DNA from 2 places in the Halomonas sp. LS-001 genome. Region 1 is predicted to be linked to the other one. Evidence: predicted binding sites of a transcription regulator. Region 1 holds the regulator's gene; the other holds the start of a gene.
What was found. Region 1 encodes FliA, which starts transcription of late flagellar genes. Its sites were predicted from a motif close to CTAAAGTTNNNNNNNNNNCNGCCGATA; they were not measured.
Positions count from the first base shown of each region.

Region 2: a site for FliA is predicted at 1,231-1,257, ahead of ACU6TU_RS15415 (flagellin N-terminal helical domain-containing protein). Genes of this name have one in related genera too.

Region 1 is NZ_CM129816.1:95,848-99,264, forward strand. It holds gene flhF (flagellar biosynthesis protein FlhF) at 1-466, shown strand, start outside; gene ACU6TU_RS00460 (hypothetical protein) at 463-1,191, shown strand; gene ACU6TU_RS00465 (flagellar protein FlhE) at 1,384-1,800, shown strand; gene ACU6TU_RS00470 (RNA polymerase sigma factor FliA) at 1,827-2,528, shown strand; gene ACU6TU_RS00475 (motility protein A) at 2,600-3,394, shown strand; gene ACU6TU_RS00480 (OmpA/MotB family protein) at 3,400-3,417, shown strand, end outside.
Region 2 is NZ_CM129816.1:3,466,285-3,469,701, forward strand. It holds gene ACU6TU_RS15415 (flagellin N-terminal helical domain-containing protein) at 1-1,193, opposite strand, end outside; gene ACU6TU_RS15420 (hypothetical protein) at 1,296-1,499, opposite strand; gene ACU6TU_RS15425 (FliC/FljB family flagellin) at 1,593-2,810, opposite strand; gene ACU6TU_RS15430 (hypothetical protein) at 3,031-3,414, shown strand.

The sequences.
Region 1 (3,417 bases):
CTACGCAGAAGTGGAAACGATGGATGCCAGTCATCCGGGTGATGAACTGCTTGCCTGGTACGGCGAAGTGCGTGACCCGGAAAGTTCACGGGTGGTGGTGCGTCGCTACTGGCTGACGCCGCGTCATCTGGGCGCTGAGGTGTTGTCATTGCTGGTGATGCAGTTACAGGGCGAGGGGTTGCCCGGATTAACCCGGCGTGCCTGGCAGCAGCTCAAACAGGATGATGGCGGTGAGGTGAGCGCTGAAGTTCGCCTGCTGATGGCCAGCGGCTGCGCAGCCGTTGCCGGTCACCTGGAATGTGCCGATGATGACGCCGCCACCGCGCTGCGCAGTGATCTGCTGGGGCTCTTGGGTGGCCGTCGTCGGCGGCGCGATACGGCGTTATTGGATGCCTTGTTATATGCCCTTATGGCACGTGATGCCATTCGCCAACTGGGCACGGTGAATCGGGAGGGTGTCGTGTGAGCAGCGGGCAGGATCAGGCAGCGGGATTACGTAAATGGGCCAATTTACAGCGTCAGCAGCAGTCTCAGGCAGACGACGACAGCGAGGCCGACTCACCACCTGAATCAGCACAGGCGCTGTCGTCATCGCCAGCGTCCGCTGATACTGATTTGCCAGAGCCAGAGCCAGAGCCAGAGCCAGAGCCAGAGCCAGAGCCAGAGCCAGAGCCAGAGCCAGAGCCAGAGCCAGAGCCAGAGCCAGAGCCAGAGCCAGAGCCAGAGCCAGAGCCAGAGCCAGAGCCAGAGCCAGAGCCAGAGCCAGAGCCAGAGCCAGAGCCAGAGCCAGAGCCAGAGCCAGTACCAAAAAAAGTATTGATGGTGGTGGGGTTGCCGGGTACTGGCAGTGCCCAGGCGCATCGCGTGCGTGAACGTCTTGAGCAGTGGTCGGCGCTGGGTCGGCAGTGGGCCGGTAAGCCGGAAGACTGGGATATCCATGTTGTGATGCCCGACGACCCGGGCCTTCACAAGTATGCGCGGGAACATTCCCGCTGGGCGCTATGGATCAACAGTCACGCAGATAGCTTTGCGAGCACGTTTCGTACCCTGCACCAACTGCAGGAGGCGGGCGGCCCAAAGCGGCTGCTGGCATTCCATGAACCGCACCTTCCACGCGCAGGTTTATTGAACAACCTTCAGGCAGCGGCGCGTACGTATCTGGACATTGAACTATTGATTCTGGCGCACTAGGGTCTCCTGACGCTTCATTCGTGATGAAACGTCAATAGACACTAGATGCCTTTGCTGTCGGTTTGCATTAAGCTGATTATTAAATAGTTTGTAACAAATTTGAGTGATCCACTTCAGAAACACAGATGCCCTTCTGGAAGGGGGGGGTAAACGGGAGAGGCTTTTGTATCAGATACGAAACGACGCGGCGCTATGTTGTCGCGTCACTTGATGAAACCACAGCGGATTATCTGCCTGCTGGTTCTGTTATGGCTCCCCGCCAGTGTCATGGCTGCCACTGGCAGTTGGGTAGCCAATGTGCCGGGCATGCTGGTGGCGATGAGTGAGCGTTACAGCGAGACGCAGCGCGTGACGCCGCCACCGGGTGCGCCCGTGCAAGGGCGCACAATAAGCCGCGTGCAGTGGCGCTGGGAGCATCCGCCTGGTCAGCCGGTCAGTGCCTGGCTTTGCCACTCGGCAGGCTGCCTTGCCGTGCCAACGCAGCGGGGCAGCACCGAGGCATTTGAAGGCCTCAGCGCGTCAGCGCCGGTGCACTTTCGTTTTACGCTGTCACACGGGCAGCGGCCAGTGCGCGTACAAGGTATGCAGGTCATCGTTAATTATCAGTGACACACGTCCAGCCGCGAGGCGAAAAGATGTACACAGCACAGGGCAGGTTTGAACAGCAGGACCAGTTAACGCAGTACATGCCACTGGTGCGGCGTCAGGCGCTCTCGCTACAGGTGCGCTTGCCGGCAAGTATTGAGCTGGATGATTTGATTCAGGCCGGAACCGTTGGCCTTCTGGAAGCGCTTAGCCGTTTTGATGCCAGTCAGGGGGCGACTTTTGCCACCTTCGCCAGCCAGCGTATTCGTGGCGCGATGATGGATGAGTTGCGCACCCGTGACTGGTTACCGCGCAGCGTGCGGCGCTCTGCTCGCGCGATTGATGAAGTGGTAAGGCGGTTGGAGCAGCAACTCGGCCGGGCACCGGATGAGGGTGAGATTGCCAGCGAGCTGGATATGTCGCTCAGTGAATATCAACAGGTGTTGCAGGATACCAACAGCGGCCAGCTGCTGCCGTATGAATCTCTGGTGGAAGAAAACGGCGAGCCGGAAGGCCCAAGCCACCAGAGTCGTCCATTCGAGCAGTTGCTGGATAGCCAGCAGCGTGAACGGCTGGTGGCGGGCATCAGCGGCTTACCGGAGCGTGAAAAACTGCTGATGGCGCTTTACTACCAGGAAGAGCTCAACCTCAAGGAAATCGGTGCTGTGCTCGGCGTGACAGAGTCGCGTGTTTCCCAGCTTCACAGCCAGGCCGTCAGCCGCCTGAGAGCAAAACTCCATGATTCGGCCTGACTAAGCGTCTGATCACTTCGGGCGCATTCGGCGCGTATTTTTAGACCCATAAGACCGGCAAGGAGTCGTTGATGAACCCCTCAACGCTAATCGGTATGTTCGCCAGCATCGCACTGCTGGTCAGTGTTCTGTTCTTCACGGCGGAATCGCCGCAAAGCTTTCTGAATCTGCCGGGGCTGGCCATTGTCGTCACCGGTACCCTGGCTGCGACCTTTATCAGTTATCCGCTACGCGAAGTCCTGCGTGTGGTGCGCCTGGTGGGTGTCGTGTTCCGGCGCGAAAATACCTATGTGCGCGACGACATCAAGGAACTGGTGGATATGTCGCGGCTATGGTTCAAAGGTGATGTGCGCGCGGTTGAGGAGGCATTGAAGTACACCCGTAATCCGTTTCTGCGTTCGGGCATTCAATTAGTGATTGCCAACACCAAGCAGGATGAAATTTTCGATATGCTGCGCTGGCGTATTGCGCGCCTGAAGGCCCGTGAGCATGCCGAAGCCCAGATCTTTCGCACCATGGCAACCTATGCGCCCGCCTTTGGTATGATCGGTACTCTGGTGGGGCTGGTGAATATGCTGGAAGTGATGGACGCCGGTGATCTGGAAGTGATCGGCCCGCGTATGGCCGTGGCACTGTTGACGACCTTTTACGGCATTTTGCTGGCCAATCTGATCTTCAAACCGATTGCGGTCAAGTTGGAACGCCGCACGGAAGAGCGTTTGATTACCATGAACATGGTGCTGGAAGGGATTTCGCTGATTACCAAGCGTCGTCTGCCGTCCTTTATTGAGGAAACGTTGAATTCCTTTGTTGCCAATTATCACGATGAAATCCGCGACTCTAACGTCAAATTACGTAAGGAGTAGTGGGCATGCTGGATCATGATACC
Region 2 (3,417 bases), 470 kb from region 1:
CGATCATTAGCTGTAACATCATCGAGCGCAAAAAAACGATCCTGACCACTTACTTCTGTCTGGATATAAAGATTACCATCAGCATTCTGGGTTAATGATGCAGGATTAAGAGTGCTGCCCGTTGAAGATAAAAACGCAATATCTTCAGCGCTTGCCTGACTGTAACTTTCACCGTTAAACGTAAAGCCATCACTGACGTTTGCATAGGTACCAGCGGCAACCGTAGAGGAAGGCTCAAAGGCACCTGTTCCCATAGCTTCTTCATAACTAAGAGCAAAACCCGTTTCACGATAACTTAAAGTGCCATCAGGCAAGCGCTCTTCAAGATAATAAGTATTATCTTTTTCAATAAATCGCTGATTAGACGGCAGGTCAGGCAGGGGCTCTGGATCCGTCATCATGGCACTGGAAAATATAGGTTGCGGATTGGTTATCGATACCTGGCTGGTATCTGTTGATGTGTTATGTGACGCATTGACAGATACATGCGAAAAACCGTCACTCCCATCGCTTGTATAATAGCCAAAGGCATCTGAATAGTAGAGAGGCTGCTGGGTGCCTGGTGCGAATGTTGGACCAATGGTTGACGGGTCATCAAGGCGGATGTCACGTGCCACACCGCGCAGCGCATCCCGCTCAGTAACGTCTCCATCGATACCTGCAATGTTTAACCCTTCTAGCCCCAACGCCTCTACACTAAAGCCAGGTGGATTTAAATCTACCCCAATTTGCTGGCCATCATTGGCCCCCACCTGTAACGGAACATTTCCAGCCTGACCTGTCATCAAAGGGATACCGTTATACTCAGAAGTAGCAGCCAAACGGTCGATTTCCATCAAGTTCTGATTGATCTCAGCTTGGATAGAATCGCTATCACGCGTCTGATTCGTGCCATTTAGCCCCTGAACCGCCAGTTCACGGATGCGCTGCAGTTTCTCGTTCATGCCGTTCAGTACATCATGGGCGGTCTGGGATAGAGATATCCCGTCATTGGCATTCCGCGCGCCTTGATTGAGACCAATACGCTGAGCCTGGAAGCGATTACCAATCGCCTGGCCTGCCGCATCATCCTTCGCGCTATTAACGCGCAGCCCAGATGACAGCCGCTCCATGCTGGTAGAAAGGGATGACTGATTTTGTCGCAAGCTTTGCTGGGTAGTGAGTGAAGTCAGATTGGTATTGATCATTGGCATGGAGTCGAATCTCTTCCGTGAACTGGCTTATCTATTTTATCGGCATCAGCTAAGAAAACTTTACCAGATTACAAAAAATTATTTTTCTTTACGACTAGCGACTCAATCTGTAGTGCTATCCAACATCACCTGGGTATGCTCACGCTGCTGCTTCACTGCGTCATCCAGTATCCCCAGCAGCTTGTCATAGTCCTTACGCATCTCATGATCCATGCCGGTGGCTTCAAAGCGGCTGAGGGTGGCTTGGGTATCGTCAATGACCTTTTGTAACTCATTGATCACATGCTGGCGTTCGTCATCGGTCATGTTCACCTCAAACAAAAACCGGCCCCAAAAGGGAGCCGGTTTCGTATGCTTCTCAGTGATAGAGAAAAATCTCTATCAATCTCAAGCCTCAGATTAACCCAGCAGAGACAAAACGTTCTGCGGCAGCTGGTTCGCCTGTGCCAGTACCGAAGTACCCGCCTGCTGCAGAATCTGGTTCTTGGTCATGTCTGCCACTTCCATTGCATAATCAGCATCTTCAATACGTGACCGTGCAGCTGAGAGGTTAGTCTCGTTGGTGCTTAAGTTAGTGATGGCAGATTCAAAGCGGTTTTGCACCGCACCTAATTCAGAACGCAGGCTATCAACCTGGGCAAGTGCGCTATCAAGCTGCTCAAGCCCACCTTTTGCGAGATCAGCAATTGCGCCTTCACCAACATTAGCTCCGCTCAAATCAATATCTGTACCATCAGTAGAAGCAGAAGCAAGAGTCTCTACTTCTACAGTAACACCATCACCATTTTCGCCAACAATTTTCAAATCACCGCGTGAAAAGTCATCATTTGCAGCATCATTCGCTTCATATTGAAGGGTTGCGGTAATTCCTGTGTTGGTTCCATCCTGATAAGTTACAGCTTCATAACCTTGGTTAGTTGCGTTGGCTGTAGCAGCTACTTTTACGGCTGTAATGGTGCCGTCGTCATTCTTTGAGCCAAAAACATCGGTTCTTGCTTCACCGGTATCCTTGTCGATAACTTCATAAATCTCGCCAACTGCATCATTATAACCAACCTGCTCACCAAGCTCAGGCTCCAATGACTGACTCGAAGTTACATCAAAGTTTGCTAAACCCAGTGTGGTCTTATCAATTTGCTCCAAATTTACCGAAATAGTTTCGTTATCATTAGCGCCCACTTGAATAGAAATTCCTTGGTCGGAAGCAAGCACTTTCGTTCCGTTAAAATCCGTCTCTTCAGAAATCCGATCAATTTCGTTCATACGCTGTGTGATCTCGTCTTGAATCGACTGAAGATCATCCTGAGAGTTAGTTCCGTTCTGTGCCTGCACTGTTAATTCACGAACACGCTGCAAGTTATCGTTCACTTGGTTAAGCGCACCTTCGGCGGTTTGGGAAATCGAGATACCGTCGTTGGCGTTACGCTGCGCTTGTCCCAGACCGGTAATCTGAGATGACATACGATTGGCGATGGCCTGACCGGCCGCATCATCCTTGGCACTGTTGATGCGCAGGCCTGAAGACAGACGCTCCATGGAGGTTTGCAGCGCATTTTGTGATTCGCGCAGGTTTTGCTGGCCGATCATGGAAGTGATGTTAGTGTTGATCACAGACATGGTGATTCTCCTTTACAGTTACACTGGCCGTTGAGGCCTGCTTTTCGGCCACATTGTGTGCCGTTATTAATAATTACGGCCTGTCAGGAGAAACCTTTAGCATAATCGTAAAAAAAGATGTAACGGTTGGTAACGGCTATTAAAAGTTGGTGGCAGGCGCTTGCTGGATGATGGCTCAAAGGTACACTGTGGGCTCTTTTCGCTGGGTACTGGCCGTTTCATGACTTCCATGCAGATCTACGCATCTCCCGTTCAGCTTTATGACGTGGTGTTTACCATCCTCCCTCGCCTTGAGCGGGCACGCACTCTGGTGAATACCACTCTGGAAACGCTGATTGATAACGCCAACCGCCCGCAAGACCTGCTGCGCTACCGCGAAATGCAGCGCAAGCTGATGCTGGAAATGCAGATGATTCACGCTAACCTAGATCACCTGCTGGAGCGCTACCGCGCCAATGTGCATCAGTTGCTGCAAAGCCAGGGCGGCAACGGCAACCGTGAGGTAACGTTGGATGATATGGAGAAGGATGCCCTCGCCCGAGCGCGGGAGATTTACCAGAAAGTAGTGGAGTTTCAGACTGGGCGGCGCAGTGTGCCGTGGTAAATG